One region of the Paenisporosarcina sp. TG-14 genome, then DNA from elsewhere that is predicted to be linked to it. Evidence: a T-box and tRNA genes for the amino acid it is inferred to sense, from the RefSeq annotation. Region 1 holds a T-box; the other holds one or more tRNA genes.
What was found. A T-box is a leader RNA that pairs with one kind of tRNA and senses whether it is charged. The one in region 1 lies ahead of argS (arginine--tRNA ligase), so its partner is inferred to be a tRNA-Arg.

Region 1 (9,924 bases):
TCCCCAGCCAAGTGTTATTTGCTCAATGATTAAATAATTGTTACATAATTGTACAGGTGAAAATATATATAACCATCCAATACCAAAAAACATGATGATATAGCTACTAAAAATAACAGCTTTGCCGAATTTACTAAGTTTTTTCCAACTATCTCGTAAGGATATGCCAGCTAAAAATGGTAAACTAAAAAATTTAAATAATTCTACACTCTGTTCGGATAATGCTTCATCCATTGCCCTTGGTAACATCCAATATACTGATACAATGACAAATAAAATGATTCCTGGTACACCATTCCTATTCCACTTTTCGAAAAAGCGAGGAAATCGCATTTGTAAAAACCGTGCCATTAAACATCCCGATACAACTAACAAAGGCATTTGCATATGCATATGAATAATCATGATTGATTCCAATAAATTTGAAACAGGGGGAAGAATCAAGACAAGAAACAACAGTAAGCCATAAATGGATTGTTTCATAAATTAATCCCCCTCTTCATTTTCAAGAACTCTTACAATCTTTTGAGCAGCTTCATTAATCTCGGTATAGTCCATGACATCAACTAAACTACCCTTTGGATCAACTAAATAAAATGCTGAGTTATGGGTAAAATTTCCGTTTGTATCAGGAATAACAATGACACCAAACGCTTCTAACAACGCACTTAGTTCAGCTTGATTCGAAATTCTTGCCATCCTCCATGTTTCCCCATCACTATTAAAATAGTCTTTATACTTATCTAATGTAGCCGGGTCATCTTTAGTCGGATCAAAACTTATGCTTAAAAACATAATTTCTTCTCCAATATATTTACTTGGTAACAAATCATAAACTTCAGACATGTTCATTTCTAATTGAGGGCAAACAGTTGTACAGGATGTATAAATAAATGTAATCAATACATATTTACCTTTAAACTCAGAAATAGAATATGTTTGACTGTTACTATCCTCCAATGTAACGTCAGGGAATTGCGGCTTATTTTCCATAAGTTTATTCACCCTCGCAGTTTCTGCAGTAACTGAACTGAATCCATCGGTTCCTATATAGAACAATGCACACCCAAAGATTAAAACAAGAAAAAGCGAAAGTGTATTATACCAATTTTTAATCACGTGAATCACCTCCTAAACCTTATTTATTCAAGTTGTGATGTCCTTAAATAGACTAAAAAAGATAGCTCTAACGAAGAGCTATCTCCTTCTCTACTAAATTAATTACCATGTTTTGAATGGTGGTGATCCAGGTGGTGCATTCACTATAAATTCTACTAACGGGATAACATATCCCATTGCAACAAGCAGTAGCATTAATATAATCCAACGTCCCCAATGTTCTGTCCAATATGGCGTTTTAGTGGCATCATCTTCTGTTTCGGCAATAGGAAATTCGGTCTCTCCTTTTGGAGCAAAAAACATTAAATGGATGACTGCATACACTTGAATAATAACGCCGATCATTAATAGTGTTCCTCCAATAGCTATGAACATCAAGTATGGATCCCAACCTAATGCTGTTTCACTATCAAAGTAAGTTGTGTAAGAGGTTCTTCTAGGTGCACCTAGCAATCCAAGCCAATGCATAGCCCCAGACATAAATAACATACCCACTGTCCAAATAATAGTTTGAATAATGCCTATTTTATTCATTCTCGGTGTCAATACGCGTTTAGATAAATGTGGAACTAACCAATAACTTATACCGAAAAATGTAAGAATTACAGATGTACCTACTGTTAAATGGAAATGGCCTACAATCCATAAAGTATTATGGACCACTTGGTTTAATTGGTTTGTACTTTGAACAATCCCACCTGCACCAGCTGGGATAAAAGCAATCATTGCAATCATCGGAGCTAGAAAACGAACATCACCCCATGGCAGTTTTTTATACCAACCGAGTAATCCTTTTCCACCATTCTTTCTTGAGGTACGCTCAAATACTGCAAACATTGCGAACGCGGTCATTAACGAAGGGAATGCAATTGATAAACTCATAAACGCGTGTATAAATTTAACTTGTTCAGCAATTCCAGGATCGACAATTTGATGGTGAAAACCACCAGGAATATTAATAATAACTAATACAATTACAACTACTCGGGTTAACGTATCACTCCAACGTCTTCCGCCGATAACTTTCGGTACAATTACATACCATGCAGAAATTGCTGTTAAGTACCAAATATTTACTAAAGTATGTCCAAAAGCCCAAAATAACGTGCGGCTCACCATAACATTTATCGTATCAGTCCAACCGAATGACCAAGGAATAATGATAAAGACTTCAATCGCAACAGGGATACTACCGAAAAATAATAGAACAAATACACCAGTAGCAAAGAAAGATAGTATCGGTACATGCTGTCCTGGATTTTTCTTTCTCCAATTAGCGACATTTATAAATGCGCCAAATGCACACATCCAAATGCCCACTATGATTAATACTAAACCAATATAAAAATAGGGTGACGCTGCCATTGGTGGATAAAATGTATACATAACAGATGCTTCATTCATTAGGATTGGTACAACTGCAAATACGAATCCTACTATTTTTAATCCAAATCCAATCCATGCCATCTTTCTTACGATTGGAAGAAGTCCACCTAATGTATATGAAAGTGCCGCGTAAAAATAACCAATGGTAAAGAAGGCCGTTAACACTAGAACTAACAGCACACCATGTGCGGTTAATACTTGATAATAATTAAACCATGATGGTAATTCTAAAATTCCTGCACGACTTAATCCTTGCAACAACCCCAGAATTCCACCAAGAAGTAATGCTATAAATGCCACAAATAAATAGGTTTTCGATAATCTAGCATCTTCTATACTTATACCAAACGCTTTATTCGCTCTTTCTTTAAATGTTTGTGGTGTTACTGTTTCCACTTGAGCTTCCCCCCTTATTTAACAGTAATTGTTGTACTCATTAACTGGTGACCAGCACCACAATATTCATTACATAGAACTAAATATTCACCTGGTTTATCAAATTTCTGTTTGACCTTTTGAATATAGCCTGGCATAACCATGGCATTTAAATTTGTCCCTGCCACTTGGAATCCGTGTGTAATATCTTTTGAAGTCATCGTAAAATGTACAGTTGATCCAACTGGTACTTCAATATTATTTGGAGTAAAGCTAAATATTTCTAAAATCATGACAACTTCATATTCTTTTTCTCCAATTTTTGTAATACCTGGATTATCAAACGGTGCAGTTTCATTCACTTTTTGTGGATCTATTGTTTCTTTGTGACTTGGTGGTCCCATATCCAAGGCAAATGTTTGATAACCCGTTACAAGAAAAAATGTCATAATCATACCGAAACTTAAGATAAGCCATATTTTTTCATCACGATGCATGTTCATATCTTTCCCCCCTATACTCTAGCCATATATAGACCAAATACGATAATATACACAATAAGAATGACTGCTCCAACCACCCCTACGGAAATCCATGTTCCTATTAATGATGTTTCATTCTCTTTATCTAGCTTTTTAGATTTCATCAAAAACATCCTCCTTATATTTTTCTTTCAAAGTTTCAAATTATTATATAAAGGAAAGAATTTTAGGTTTATCAAGCCAACAAATTATAGTTGTATATTTTTTCCTTTTTAATTACCGTAGCTTAACCCCTTAGTAACCATACTTATGTCGCTGTTGTATTAGAACAAGCTTCTTCAACATCTTCAGCATATGTGGGCTTTTATTTCTATCGTCCAACTTACATGAGATGAAATTCATAGGAAATACAAAAAAGCAGCTCTTCAAGAGAGCTGCTTTTACATTCACTTATTATTTCTGATCAGGGCGAAACCTTCTTTTAATAAACATAAATACAATAGCTCCAATAACCGCCAAAATCAATAGTACTGGTAAATTCCCAATGAAAAATACGATTAATGCGGAGCCAGCTGCTAATATCGAGTTTGTGCTTGTAGCCAGTTGTTTTTTTGTTTTTTCCCATGTATTCAACTCTTTGCTATCTATCGCTGGAACAACCACACGATTTTCATACATCGTTAGTTCAATCGTCGAGAAAGACGTTTGGTTTTCAAGAAATTTCATATTGCCTACCATGACTTCAATTTCTTCTTGAACTTTTGCTAAATCTGCTGAGATTTTCAACAGATCCTCCGTTTTTTGTGCATTGCTCATAAACTCAAGCAAGCGTTCCTCTACTGCTCGTTTGGATTTCACGCGTGATTGCAAATCCACAAATTGTTCCGTGACATCCTGACCAGTCACATTGCGTTCTACTACATCAGCCGCTTCCCCTTCAGCATCTAACAGGAATGCTTGAAAATGTTTCTCAGGAATCCGAACAATCATCTTCCCACTGCTGGTATCATCATTTTCTTTATAGACACTTGATTCAACAATATAACCTTCATATTGCGCGACCTTTTTTTCAATATTACTCTGTGCTTTTTTTAACTCTTTTACGTTTACACTCATGCTCGCTTTGTGAATAATCATTCTCTCCGTTGTTGCTCCCGGAGATTTCTGTTCCACTTCATCTCGCTCTTCACTCACTACTTCACTTTCTTCTTCTTCTGCTGATTCATCAGAGTCTCCTGTCGCTTCATTCGAACTCGGTGCAACAGCTTTGTCTTCTGTAGTGTCATAAGAAGACTCGGAATCACCTGCACTACATGCTGCCAGGAGTATAAATAAACTTGAAAGTAGTAAAACAAAAATGATCTTTTTCATCATCGAATGTCCCCCTGTCTCTATACCTATTTATGACGAATGGAGGAGGAAAAATGTTACAGTTCGTTACATTATATTTTTGAAATAGATAATTAGGTAATATTTCTTAGTTAGAGTTCTTCTTTTAACTTGATATGATAAAACCCCCATGCAGCTTTCACATGGGGATTTACTAAATCTATTTATCGATATTCATTTACAACAAAGTCTTGCTCATCACCTGGAGGGTTATATGTAACGTATGTTCCTGCAATGAGATCATGTAAACCTCGTTTATCCTGTCTTAGACCGACCATAAACGCGGTGACAATCGCTCCGATTCCAAGAGTAACGATATAAATCAACGCTGCTACAACAACACGCATTAACATAGCTCCAATACCTAATTTACTGCCATCGACTTTAACAATTCGAATATTCATAATTCGTTTACCCACTGTATAACCGTACCAAAAAATAGGTACTATAATAGAATATAGCGTGATTAGAAGAGATGAAAAATTTTCATCTTCCCAATTGCCCGTTAAGAAGTAAAAGATAATGCCTAACGGTAAACTAATAATCAAACCATCCAATATAGCCGCTAAAAATCGTACCCAAAAACCTGCTGGATTTGTCATGATGTTCCTCTTTTCATATTGTACATATTAACTATATTACCAAATCAATCTTGATAAAGAACTAGTAATTCTATTTTTTTATTAAATCGCACGATAATTTTAGACAGTCACATTTCCTTTGGAGCTTTCATGCCTAGAAGTCTTAATGCTTGTTCTAACACAATAACCACACTCTGTACTAAAGAAACTCGGTACTCCATCAAACTAGAGTTAGTGACAATTTGAACGTTTCCGTAAAATGAATTGAATGCCTGTGCTAATTCCACCGCATATTTTGCCATTAAAGAAGGATCTAGCTCAGTTGTAGCTCGGTTGACGACAGCTGGGAATTGTTCTAGGTATTTGATTACTTCCCACTCATGATTATTGACTTCTTCAACGCTAAACTCACCCACCACTCCCGCTTTTCTCAAAATCGAGCATGCTCTAGCATATGTGTATTGCACATAAGGGCCAGTTTCACCTTCTGTTTGTAGCATTTTCTTCAAATCGAATTCGATGTCATGTTTTCGATGCTGTTTTAAATCACTGAAAATAATGGCACCTACTCCGATTGCTTTTGCTACTTCTTTTTTATTCAACAGGGAAGGATTCTTTTCGTCAATAGTGTCCTCAGCTAATTGAATGGCTTCTTTTAACACTTCTTCTAATAAAATAATTTTCCCTTTACGCGTCGATAATTTTTTTCCATCCTTCAAAATTAACCCAAATGGAATATGTTGAAGCGTATCCGCCCACTTATAGCCCATTTGGTGTAGTACCGACTTCAGCTGTACAAAATGCAAGCTCTGTTCATTTCCCACTACGTACAGTGATTTCACGAACTCGTGAGTGTTATGTCGATCTATTGCAGCCGTAATATCTCTCGTTGCATACAATGTCGCACCATCAGACTTTTTGATGATACAAGGGGGCATATGCTCTCCTACATTTACAACAAGTGCACCATCGGATTCGACTAACAAGTTCTTTTGTTGTAACTCTTCAACAATTGGATCCATTTTATCATTGTAATAGGCTTCACCTTTATACGAATCAAAGGTCACTCCTAACACATCATAAATTTTTTGAAATTCTTTTAAGGATTCTGTTCGAAACCATTTCCATAGTGCTAAGGCCTCCAGATCACCATCCTCCAAAGATTTAAAAGCAGCTCTCCCTTGGTCATTTAAAGAATCATCAAGTTCTGCTTCCTTGTGAAAACGAATGTAAAGTGCCAATAACGTTTGGATTGGCGCTTTCTGCACTTGTTGTTCATTGCCCCATAATCGATAAGCCACCAGTAACTTCCCAAACTGAGTTCCCCAGTCCCCAATATAGTTAATCTTCACTGGTTGATACCCACTCTTTTCAAGCAATAACGCAATGCAATTCCCAATGACTGTCGATCGCAAATGCCCCATTGAAAAAGGCTTCGCAATATTCGGGGAAGACATATCAATGGTTACTACGCCGCCTCCGCCGACGTTTGAAGAACCATAGTGGTTTACTTCATATAAAATTGTATTCATAATCGACTGCGTAAATCCCGTTCTCTTCATAAAAATATTTACATACCCATTAAGCGCTTCGACTTTTTCAATGGTCGCATCCTGAATGTTGCCTGCTATTTCTTCAGCAATCAACGTAGGAGACTTTTTCATTTTTTTCGCAAACTGAAAACAGGGCAGTGTAAAATCTCCTAGACGTGCATAAGCAGGTACGTCAATCATCTGTTTTTCAATTAACTCCGTTGTGTGTTTTTGAAGAATGTCTACAACTTTCTGTTTCATATGAACTCCTCCGATATGATAAAAATATATAAAAAAAGCCCTCGTCTCATCAAACACATGAGACGAAAGCTTAACTTCCGCGGTACCACTCAAATTACCCCATATAGGGCCACTTTCTCATAACGGTGAGTCACCGGCTTTTTCTACATTATTCGAAAAAGCATCTCCGAAGTGCGCTTCACAAATCTTCACAACCAGGCTCACACCATCCCCAGCTCGCTTGATGTTCAGTATTTGGTACTCTCTTCGTCTTGGATATTGTATTTGAATTTATCAAAATGAAAAGAGGAAGTCAAGTTATTATAGTAAAGGTTGATTTCCGTTTCAGACGGACGCTTTCCGCGGGCATGGCCTCAGTCTCCTCGTCGAGCAAGCTCTCCTGTGGGGTCTTCGGCTCATGCTAATTCCGCTGGAGTCGCCGTCTTCCACTACAATCACTAAAACGAACAGGATATATAGTAATATGGTGCAAAACAGCTTCGGCAACTGTTGTTACTCGTCGTTGGAAAGATTGCTCCTGTTGCTGTTTCTTCAATGCTTTGATGTCATATATCCAACAAATATAAATTGCATAGATAATTGACTACAGGCTTCACGTATAGGCATGGATATAATATTTCTTTTTGAATATTGATTATGTTGTTTAAAGCTCAGTATTCCCAAAGGTAAATCGGAAGAACATTTAAATCTCAAGTTGAAAAGATGATTGGTTACTGTACACATGGTAATTTTATCGATGAGAGAAAATCACCGACTTAAAAAAGAATAAACAACACTCAGCCATCTCTGAAAGGTGGTGGCTCGCTTCCTTGGTACGCAAGTGTCCCTCAAAATTAAGGCTACTCACTAAATGCATATAACGGAACTATCGATCCATGGCATCGTTAAATAAAGCCGTCACATATAAACGCTTTGTGGCACTTAAAATTGCTGCATATAACACACCAAATATATTCTTAACTCGCCCTCGTTTATAGGCATTGACCACGGATAGAATCGCGTTAATATAGTCTTCTTCATACTCCTCAAACGTCATAGATCGGTCTATTTTCGCTTTCGCTCGTAACATAATCCCATACACTTTATACATCGTATTCATGTCAAAGAAAGCACCCAAAATGCGTCCGATTCTTTCTGGTAATTTGGTAATTAATCCCTTCTTAATCGCATCCTCTGTATCATATGTATCTTGTATAAGATTATTAGAAAGAGCGGTTTGTTTCTCGATTTCAGGAGATTGAACGCTTACAGGCGTAACACTTTCGGTAGAACTGCGAGTGATCATAGTCGACTTGTCTTCAAAGGGTAAAATACGAAGAATGTTCGCACCATAGCCTTTTGAGACGCGACGGATAAACGATATTTTTTCGATAATTTGTAACTTCGCCAACTTACGAATAGCACGACGAATCGTCGCATCTGACTTCGATAATGCCTTCATGATCGTTTCTACTTTCAAATGAGCAGCACCTGGAAATTTACAAGAGTAGCGACTAAGTAATGATAGGACGTCTCGATCCGTTTGGATTAACTTATGATAATGGGCATTGGTATGCTGCTGAACATGCTTATCCATTTCTTTGACGCTAGTAAATGTTTGATACTCTGATAAATAATACATAGTCTGCTCCGATCGCCACTCTCTATTTGTTAAGTAGTGGGCGTTTATTTGTATGTTTGGATATTCAGGTATTTTGCCTTTATAGTCCTTACATAGAACAAACTGATCAGTGAGGAGACAATTTTTTTAAAAAGATTTTAAGATGAAAAAAACGCCTACTTTTTACGAATGATCGTAAAAGTAGGCGTTAATTTTTTCTATGTACTATTAAGTAAATTTCCGACGCGACTTTCGTAGCCTGCGAAACTGTGCAATTTCTTTAAATAAAAACTGCCAATAGGCAAAAGAGAACAGTAATAAAAATGCAATCTTAAAGCCCTGTCTCCATTCATTGAAATATACATAATAGCTAATCGCTGCGAACGCAGTCGTGTAGAAAATAATTCCCCATAAAAGCGACTCGCGTTTAATGTAGAATTTGATCACAAATAGCAACACACAAACGCCTAACAACACCCACTTTAATGTATCGAAATCCATATATTTCTCCCCTTACAATCCAGATTGTTTCCTATAATTCCTTAGATTCATTTCATGTGCCTGTTGCATCCCAAGCTTTTCATAATACCCTTGCAACTCTTCATCACACATTAAATCTATCATATACATATCACTCAGCAAATCCAACATTTTTTTCAACAGCTGCTGGCCTATACCATGTCCTTGATAAGTGGGGAGCACTTCCAAAGTGAATATATTAAACTATTGATTCAGATCTCAAATAATGATAAAGCTTATTATCTACTGGATGTTCAAATTGCATATTCATAGTTACAACTGGCAGGACTTTTCCATTCTTATCAGTCATTGTATCCTGAGCTATACTATTTGGATCCAGCGTCACTTCCCCTAAGTAGTAAAAATCATTGCCTTCACCATTATCTTTTTTCACAAATAAATGAATTTTTATATTGTCTTTTTCTGCGTTAATAATTTTATTTACTTCTTGTGAATGTAGAGTACGATTACTTCGTGTGTACCACTTAAACAAGTTTTGATCAATAAATTCATCACCGTAAGCTACACTCGATTCTACTTCATCATGTTTATGATAGGTAATAAATATAGGACATGTTTGATGCTTTATTTTATATCCATACATCGTTGAAGACTCATCTTGATCCCAATTCAACAGTTTACATGCGTCTTTTCTAGAGTATTTTTTAAACAATGTAAGT
Region 2 (9,924 bases), on a different contig from region 1:
GCCAGTTTAGCGAATTGCTCTGCTAATGCTGAATCGTTCTTTTCTTCCCCTTTATGGAACCGGACATTTTCAAGTAATACAATGTCTCCTTTTTCCATTCCAGAAATCGCAATTTCTACTGACTCACCGATAGACTCGTCTAGTTTTTGAACTGGTTTATGTAATAACTCACTTAGATGTATACCCACTGCAGTTAAGCGGAACTCTTCATGAACTTCTCCTTTTGGTCGACCCATATGACTTGCTAATATTACTTTTGCGCCTTTGTCTACCAAATGTTGAATGGTCGGGAGTGATGCACGAATACGTGTATCGTCTGTAATCATTCCGTCATCCATCGGGACGTTAAAGTCCACTCGGCAAAATACACGTTTACCTGCAAAGTCCACTTGGTGCATTGTCTGCTTTTGTTTCATGAATTCTCCTCCTTCAATGCTTAAAAAATAAGGAACGGAGTATATCTCCGTTCCTTTTACTCAACTCTATTATAGTGGTTGTCGCAAATGTTCGCTATAAATAAAGTCAAGTTACATTTAGCTCAAGGTCAGGATTTCCTATTACAGACCTTTTTTGTACATGTGTAATGCAAGGTCTATACAACGTGCAGAGTAGCCTGTTTCATTATCATACCAAGATAACACTTTAACCATGTTTTTCTCAAGTACCATGGTTGATAATCCATCTACAGTTGATGAAGCAGCGTTGCCGTTATAGTCACGAGATACTAATGGTATTTCATTATATTCTAAGAATCCTTTTAATTCATTTTCAGATGCTAATTTAAAGGCTGCATTTAGTTCTTCAACAGTTACATCTTTTTCAAGCTCTGCAACTAAATCAACAATTGATACATTTGGCGTTGGTACTCGAACTGCCATGCCGTCTAATTTTCCTTTTAATTCAGGAAGCACTAACGCTACTGCTGCTGCTGCCCCAGTTGAAGTTGGAATCATAGATTCAGCGGCTGCACGTGCACGTCGGTAATCTCCATGAGGTAAGTCTAAAATACGTTGGTCATTTGTGTATGAGTGAATCGTCGTCATCATGGCACGTTTCATTCCAAAGTTTTCATGAAGTACTTTTGCAACTGGTGCTAAACTATTTGTCGTACAAGAAGCGTTTGAAACCACATGATCTGTTTGTTCGTTATATGACTCGTGGTTAACACCCATAACAAATGTCGGCATTTTTTTACCTGGTGATGAAACGATTACCTTTTTAGCGCCGGCTTCAATATGTTTCCCAGCTGATTCAGTATCACGGAAAATACCTGTAGCTTCAATCACGATATCAATTTCAAGCTCTTTCCAAGGTAAAACTGAAGGATCTTTTTCAGCATATACACGAACTTTTTTTCCATCCACGATTAAATAGTCACCGTCAGATGTAACATCCGCATTAAAAATACCATGTACTGAATCATATTTTAATAAATGTGCTAACATCGCTGCATCAGTTAAGTCATTAATCGCTACTATTTCCACCTCAGGTTGTTTCATTGCTTCGCGGAAAACCACGCGTCCTATACGTCCAAATCCATTAATAGCTAATTTTAAAGTCATTTATTTTTCCTCCTAATTTTAATTACTCATAAGTTGAGTTATGTTTTTTGCTGCACCTTCGTCTGTAATTAATACCGTTTGGCGAGGTGCATGTTTTAAATAAGACAGAATGGCGGAAGCTTTAGAAGCTCCACCCGCCACCGCAAGTAAATGTCGAGCTTGTTTAAGTTGCTTTAATTGAATCCCAACTGTTCGAATGCGGTGAACCGCTTTACCTTGTTCGTTAAAGTAATAACCAAAGGCTTCTCCAACAGCTTGCATCTGAGAAATTGTATCTAGTTCTTGTTGACTCGAGTTTCGACGTCGTGCCATTTCTTTAGCGTCGCCTATACCGTGTATGACGATGTTCGTATTATCATATAAATCCATCATTTCCTTTATTACAGGTTCTTTAATCATTGTCTTGTATGCTTTTTCACTTAAATGATCTGGTAAGTAAAGGGTTCGAGAAGTCCCACTTGCTTGTAGGGCGAATGCTGATGCTATATGATTCGCTTGTAATTCTACGTTTTCCCCAATTCCTCCACGTGCTGCTACAAACACTAAATTTTTAGGTTTGTTATGCACAGATAAATGATCCGTAATAGCGGCAATTGTACTACCGCCCGTAACAGCGACAGTATCTTGATCTTGTGATAACAGCTCCAGTTGCTTTGCTGCTTCCTGACCAATTAACGACTTTGCATAGCTTTCTATTTCACTGTCACCTGGAACGATGATTACTTGAGCTAACTTAAAAGTCTGTTCCAATTGTCTTTCCATCTCACCTAATCCAGATAATTCATGAACTAACACTTTTAAAGTGTGTAATACATCATTGCCTTCTTGTGTAATTTCCATCCCATTTGCCAACACATGAATTAACCCTTGTGCTCGCAATATATCTGATTCTCTTCTAGTCTCGCGTTCAGTTGCTTGGACAATTTGTCCTAATGCTCTACGTCCAATCCCAGCAGACAATTGAATTGTCATTAATAATCGATATCTCTTTTGTAGAAGTGCCGTCATTTCAGGTAACAATTTTTGTTGTGCTCCTAGTAATTGATCCATTGCATTCTCCTTCTAAATAAGTAGTTGGACGTTTTTTGTCCCACTCAATTAATTATCGTCCCACTTCTACTATTAATATACTCTAATTTTTTAAAAAGTGCAAATAAAAAAGACGTTTAGGAATTAAACGCCTCTAACAATGTCGGATAGTCAATTCGTCCTTCTTGAATTACTTCTCCCTTATACTCAATAACAGGAATACGAAGTACATATTTTTCATGTATTTCATCATTTTCTTCAATATTAATTTCTTCAATATCTAGATAAACATCTTCTTTTACAAGTTGCAGCATCATCCAGGCTTCTATGCATAATAAGCAGTTGGGGCGAGAATAGAATCTTATTTCCATCATGAATCCTTCCTTTCAAATCGTTTTCGTTTTGAAGAACTTACTATTAAAAGTTGTTTTCTATATTTCGTAATCACACGTCTTGATAAATGAATTCGTTCTTTCGTTAGCATATCAACAATTTTTTGATCTGATAGAGGCTTGTCCTTTTCTTCATGGTCAATAAAAGATTGAATGCGTGCTTTAACATGAGTAGCCGATACGTCTTCAGTAGAAGGTTGTGAGAAAAATGACTTTAATGATACAACCCCGGTTTGCGTTTGAAGATATTTCTCTCGTACAGCACGACTCACAGTTGACTCGTGTAATTCTAACAGTTCTGCTACATCCGTCATCGTCATCGGAACTAGGAATTGTGTACCATGTATGAAATAGTTTTGTTGTCTATGGACAATTTCTTGTATGATTCTTTGCAAAGTTGATTTACGCCACTGTAGTTGACCGTCAATATTACTTATTTCTTTTGATTTCTGCTTCATATAAGTCATGACATCAGCGTCTATCTGTGATGGCAATGTTTTCATATAAGATTTATCAATATGGACTTTTGGGAAAGCATGTCCATAAAAAATAATATTTAGCTCTTCTTCTTCAACTAGCACACAGGCATCTGGTTGAATGTAGGCAGCCTTATGTTCTGTAATTAGTTGTAAAGGAGATGTTGAGAACTCGGATAATGTATCAGCAACTTGTTGAATTTCTTCTAATGAAATATGCATCTTTTTCGCAAGCTCTTTCCACTTTCTATTAATTAGTAAATCAAAATGATTTTTTACAATATCAATTGTTTGCTTAGACATTTCATGATATGTTGCTTGCAAAATAAGAGCGTGTTGCTTTGAAAATGCCCCTATCCCAATCGGCTCAAACTGTTGAATGATATCGATAGCTTCTTTAATTAAAGATTCCGGCTTGTTTGTCCATTTCCCATACTCTGCTAGGCTATCAATTAAAAAGCCATCTTCATTTAAATCGTCCAAGAGCCACTTAACTAATTGAGTGAGTTCGTCAGTTAGTTGAAAGTCGATTAATTGTGAATATAGTATGTCTTTATAAGAAGTTTGGTCAGGTATTTGCAGAACCATTTCTGGAGATATCAGTGTAGGACCTTTTGAACGTATTTTTAACCAAGGGTTCTCTTGTTGTTTATCTCTTAGAAAACTATCCAACTCATAAGTAGAAAAATTCAGGATTTCGAGTGATTGTCGCAACGATTGTGTCATTGCTAATTTTTGTGTTTGAAATTGTCTTTGACTTAGGCGTTGTTCCATACTAAACCACTCCTTTATTTTATTATACGAGAGACTGTTATAAAGAAAAGAGTGAACGACACTATTATTAACTTAATAGCGCAATTAATGACCATAAAGATAGGACAATTTTTTGTGCAATCCAAAGATTTCTAAATAAAAATAGAGCATTGAACAAAATTCACTTCTACTGAGAGGAAACTTTCGTTTCTAAAAATGGAAATTTTGACTTCACATTAATCGAATTAACGAGAGTTCACATCAAAGAAATTTTTAGCATGTTAGTCTCCATATATATACTTTTCTTATATTTTTAAAAAGCGAGTGGCTAGGTAGCCACTCGCTCCAATACACCTAAAATTTTCGTCCTGCCCCTCCACCGCCAGAAGATCCGCCGCCCCCACCACGGAAACCACCACCGCCGATTCCTCCTCCAAATGAACCTGGTCCCATCATCGGAAATCCTCCACGTCTTCCACGAGATCCAGTTCCCATGCCACCGCCTCCACGATTTTTAAAAATCGTGTATAGCACTAGTACAATTATGATGACAATGATAAACGATAGAGAACTACCGCCTTCATCAGCCTTAGCAGTTTCGACCGCTTCTCCATCCCAACCAAATTCGATTGCTATTTCTTGGTAAAAGACTTTCATTGTATTTAGAATCGCTTGATCTTCTTGATTATTCTTCATGTAAGGGACTGTATACTCATCTAAAATTCGTCCTACTTTTCCATCTGGTAAAGCCCCTTCTAGACCATAGCCGACTTCCACCCACAATTCCCTTGTATCCATGTCAATGACTAGCAAGACACCGTTATTTTTCTCTGCATCACCTAATTGATATTCACGAAATGCTTGGTTCGCAAAACTTTGAATGTCTGCACCATCTAGTGAATTGACTGTTAATACAGCGATTTGGGCACTAGTTGCATCATCTAAGCGAGCTGCTATTTTATTAAGCTCTGCTTTTTGTTCAGCATTTAGCAGTCCGGCAAAGTCTTGTGTATAAATGTCACCAACGGCTTTTGGGATTGTTGCAGCCTGAATCATTGGCGCATACGTCAACAGAAAAAATAGCGCCGTCCCTACGAAGAGCGCAGCTTTTTTCATCAATCGTCAGCTCCTCCGAAATCAATTTTTGGTGCATCTTGTGCCGCTGCATCTGCTTTAAAGTATTCTTTTTCATCAAATCCAAAAATTCCAGCTAGCATGATTCCTGGGAAACGTTTTACTTTGCGGTTAAAATCAGCTACTACATTATTATAATCTTGGCGTGCTACTGATAAACGATTTTCTGTCCCTGCTAGTTCATCCATTAATTGTCGGAAATTAACATCAGACTTAAGATCGGGATAATTTTCTACAACCACTAATAATCTGCTTAATGCACCTGATAATTCATCATTCGCTGTTGCTTGATCTTCAGGAGAACCAGCTCCAGCTAAACGAGCACGAGCTTCAGTTACACTATCAATCACTTCTTTTTCTTGATCCGCAAATCCTTTTACGCTTTCTACTAAATTTGGAATCAAATCAAGTCGCCTTTGTAATTGATTTTCTACTTGAGCGTATGCTTGATCCACATTTTCTTCACCATTTACAAATCCGTTATAACTAGGAATTAACATAAGAGCTAATACGACAATCAAAAGTACTACAATCATAATTGGACCTAAAGTCTTTTTCATATTTTTCACCTCTTGGTTAGTTTAGTAAAGTATCTACCTTATTATGAGAAATTAAAACTTAATTAAAAAAAGCTACAATGACTTTAAAAGTCACTGTAGCTTAATTATATTATTTTTTTAATTCACTACGAGAAATTATATGATCAACTAAGCCATATTCTTTCGCACGTTCAGCTGTCATAAAGTTATCACGTTCTGTGTCTTTTGCAATTACTTCAATCGTTTGACCTGTACGCTCAGCCAAAATTCCGTTTAACTTGTCACGTAAAAATAAAATACGTTTTGCAGCAATGTCAATTTCCGTTGCTTGCCCTTGAGCTCCACCTAGTGGTTGGTGAATCATGACTTCAGCATTTGGTAACGAATAACGTTTGCCTTTGGTTCCAGCTGCTAGTAAGAAAGCACCCATTGATGCAGCCATTCCGATACAGATTGTTTGTACATCTGGTCTAATAAATTGCATTGTGTCAAAAATCGCCATACCCGCTGTGATACTACCACCTGGGCTGTTAATGTAAATTGAAATGTCTTTTTCTGGATCATCTGCTTCTAGGAAAAGTAATTGGGCAACAATAGAGTTTGCAACATTGTCATCAATACCACTTCCTAGCATAATTACTCGGTCTTTAAGTAAACGTGAGTAAATGTCATAAGCACGTTCTCCACGGCTTGTTTGTTCAATTACTGTAGGAATTAAGTTCATCGAAATTGCCTCCTTTAAACATAAATTAATTTTCTTACATACTGAGTCTCTTAAGCTGTTCTCAGTTGTTACCTTATCATATACAAGTTGGTCAAGAAAGGTCAATTATTATGCACAGAAAAGGACAGTTGAATTTTGTTTCTTAACTTTGTATAATAGTAGAGTCGCCTGCCCTCGTGGTGCAACGGATAGCACATGAGCCTCCGAAGCTTAAAATGTGAGTTCGATTCTCGCCGAGGGCGTCATTTAAGTTAGAGAAAAAAACCTACGATTTTAATCGAAGGTTTTTTTCTATTCTTCTTTTTGAATCATTGCAGTTAATCCAGCTACCGCTAGTTGCTCATCAGATCCTTCAGCACTGATTGTTACTGAAGTTCCTTTACTAATTGCTAAGCTCATAATACCCATAATACTTTTTGCATTCACTTTTTTCTCACCTTTTTGTAAATACACATCTGCTTGAAAACGATTTGCTTCTTGCACAAAAAGAGCAGCCTGTCGTGCCTGCAATCCAGATTTCAATGCTACTTGTACTTGTTTTTCCGCCATTCGTTCATGCCTCCCTAAACTCTTTTTGTTCATGTATGGTGTATATGTTAGACTATTCAGACTATATCCACAACTATCGATTGCATTAAGAAAAAGCCGCACCACCGCGAAGTCCATCAGCTATTTCATCAAGTTTACGCAACCGATGATTAATACCTGATTTACTAATGGTTCCTGTAGAAACCATCTCTCCAAGCTCCTTTAATGTCACATCTTGATATTCGACACGCAAACGAGCAATTTCCCTTAGTTTCTCTGGTAGTTGATCTATACCAATTGCGTTATCTATATACCGTATATTTTCCACTTGGCGAATTGCTGCTCCAATGGTTTTGTTTAAATTTGCAGTTTCACAGTTTACAAGTCGATTCACACTATTTCTCAAATCACGGATAATTCGTACGTCTTCAAATTTCAACAGCGCGTGATGTGCCCCAGTAATACTAAAGAAATCCGAGATTTTCTCCGCTTCTTTCAAATATGTTACAAATCCTTTTTTACGTTCGATTGTTTTAGCATTTAGTTTGAAACCATTCATTAAGTCTACGAGTGCTTCACTATGGTCTTTATATACTGAATATACTTCTAAATGATAAGCAGATGTTTCAGGATTATTGACTGATCCACCAGCTAAAAATGCACCTCGCAAATAGGCACGCTTACAACAATTCTTTTTAACCAGTTCAGCAGAAATCGTGTGATTAATCTGAAAATCTTCTGAGATAATTTTTAAATCTTCTAGTAATGCTTTTGAGCCATCGCGCACTCGACATATATACACATTATTCTTCTTTAATCGCATCTTTTTACGTACCAATAATTCTACACGGTAGGGATACAACTCTTTCATTAAGGTATATAAGCGCCTTGCAATTGCAGCATTTTCAGTTTGAACGTCTAAACTTAAACTACGATTAGCAAATGAAAGCGCACCATTCATGCGAATTAGTGCAGATAACTCTGCTTTCGCACAACAAGGTATTATGTCAGCTTGCGTCAGTTCTTTTTTAGTTTCAGATGCAAACGACATAAGTGTTCCCCCTTTCGAGCGAAAGAGTTAGAAAAGTGATTGCTTAATGGCATTTTCTCTATCTTCCGCGTATTGGACTAGCCATTCAGCAACTTTGGTTGCTTCATGTCTTATGGCTCCATCCTGAATGGTCGCTATATCTTTTTTGACCACTGTTATTCCTAATTCATTTAATAGGGATTCATCATAACTAACCGGCTTGGCTAATTCTTGTTCGTATACTTTTTGTATGGACAACGGCACTTGATCTGTATTTAGCAAAATCGTTTGTATAAAAGGTTCTCCCATATGTAAGGTAAGCGCGCGAACATGATCTGCCGCCGTGTAATCAAGAGTTTCTCCAGCTTGTGTCATTAAATTACAAATGTATATGTTGGGAGCTTTTGATTGAAGAATAGCTTTTTTAATACCCTGTACTAATAAATTAGGTAAAATACTAGTATATAAACTTCCTGGACCAATTACGAGTAAATCAGCTTTCCGAATGGCTTTAATAGTATCTGCAAGCGGTTCCACATCTGTTGGCGTTAAAAATACACGAAGAATTCGTTGGTTGTAAGTAGGGATTTTTGATTCCCCCGTTACAATTGTTCCATCTTCGAGTTCAGCATGAAGTGTAATTGTCTGATTTGCAGCTGGTAATATCGTCCCATGAACATTTAATACACGACTCATTTCACGAATTGCATGTGAAAAGTCACCTGTAATATCTGTTAACGCCGTCAACATTAGATTACCAAGGGAATGTCCACCTAAGTCTTCAGATTGACTGAAACGATACTGGAACATTTCTTCTACTAGAGGTTCCACATCTGATAATGCAGCCATTACTTTTCGAATATCTCCTGGAGGAGGAATATCGTAATCGTCTCGAAGTCTACCTGAGCTTCCTCCGTCATCTGCAACTGTTACAATTGCAGTAATGTCTAAAGGAAACTTCTTTAATCCCCGAAGTAACGTGGATAAACCCGTTCCCCCACCGATTATGACTATTCTTTTACGGCGTTTGGGACGTGCCATTCCATCAATCCTTCCTATGTGTAATATCGCGATGCGTAATTACAGTTTGATAATCTTTTTGATACAACTCTGCAAAGTATTCCGTAAGGGTTACTGAGCGATGTTGTCCACCTGTACAACCAAATGCGATAACCAGTTGGCGTTTACCTTCTCGTTTATATTGAGGAATCATATAAGTAAGTAAATCTGTTAATTTTTCAATTAATACTTGAGTTTCAGGTTTATTTAATACATAACCTGATACATCAGAATCTAAGCCTGATTTCGGTCGTAAATCTTCTATATAGTAAGGGTTTGGTAAGAATCGCACATCAAAAACTAAATCAGCATCTATAGGCATACCATGTTTGTACCCAAATGACATAATATTTAAGGTAAATGTATAGTTTCCTTTTGATGAAAACTCTCCTTGAATTTTTTCACGAAGCTCTTTCGGTTTTAAAGTAGAAGTGTTGTAAATGAAATTTGATCTTCCTTTCAACTCCGAAAGCAATAAACGTTCTTTTGCAATGCCTTCTAGTGGCAAACCTGCAGGTGCAAGTGGATGTGAGCGACGTGTTTCTTTGTAGCGTCTGACAAGTGTTTCATCGTCTGCTTCTAAAAACAAAATCTTCGGAGTCACCACACTCCCTTTCGCCATTTCATCTAGAGCACCAATTAAAGAATCAAAAAAATCTCCGCCGCGCATATCCATAACAGTGGCAATACGGTTCATG

Region 2: it has a tRNA-Arg gene. The T-box ahead of argS (arginine--tRNA ligase) is inferred to sense a tRNA for this amino acid. The anticodon was not compared.

What each region holds. Positions count from the first base shown of each region.
Region 1 covers NZ_AMGD01000040.1:47,533-57,456, reverse strand. Annotated here, with positions in the region: gene C406_RS0112415 (hypothetical protein) at 1-483, opposite strand, end outside; gene C406_RS0112410 (SCO family protein) at 487-1,119, opposite strand; gene C406_RS0112405 (cbb3-type cytochrome c oxidase subunit I) at 1,222-2,901, opposite strand; gene C406_RS0112400 (cytochrome c oxidase subunit II) at 2,916-3,383, opposite strand; gene C406_RS20530 (cytochrome c oxidase subunit 2A) at 3,395-3,529, opposite strand; gene C406_RS0112390 (DUF4349 domain-containing protein) at 3,816-4,733, opposite strand; gene C406_RS0112385 (RDD family protein) at 4,916-5,353, opposite strand; gene argS (arginine--tRNA ligase) at 5,461-7,125, opposite strand; T-box leader at 7,181-7,387, opposite strand; gene C406_RS0112375 (hypothetical protein) at 7,991-8,746, opposite strand; gene C406_RS0112370 (hypothetical protein) at 8,954-9,226, opposite strand; gene C406_RS19585 (GNAT family N-acetyltransferase) at 9,239-9,433, opposite strand; gene C406_RS0112360 (DUF3427 domain-containing protein) at 9,444-9,924, opposite strand, start outside.
Region 2 covers NZ_AMGD01000007.1:43,423-53,346, forward strand. Annotated here, with positions in the region: gene C406_RS0103280 (phosphoglycerate kinase) at 1-416, opposite strand, end outside; gene gap (type I glyceraldehyde-3-phosphate dehydrogenase) at 558-1,562, opposite strand; gene C406_RS0103290 (sugar-binding transcriptional regulator) at 1,581-2,612, opposite strand; gene C406_RS0103295 (glutaredoxin family protein) at 2,729-2,962, opposite strand; gene rpoN (RNA polymerase factor sigma-54) at 2,962-4,233, opposite strand; gene C406_RS0103305 (TPM domain-containing protein) at 4,567-5,328, opposite strand; gene C406_RS0103310 (LemA family protein) at 5,328-5,906, opposite strand; gene clpP (ATP-dependent Clp endopeptidase proteolytic subunit ClpP) at 6,016-6,609, opposite strand; tRNA gene C406_RS0103320 (tRNA-Arg) at 6,780-6,851, shown strand; gene C406_RS0103325 (HPr family phosphocarrier protein) at 6,901-7,158, opposite strand; gene whiA (DNA-binding protein WhiA) at 7,244-8,188, opposite strand; gene C406_RS0103335 (gluconeogenesis factor YvcK family protein) at 8,216-9,208, opposite strand; gene rapZ (RNase adapter RapZ) at 9,213-9,924, opposite strand, start outside.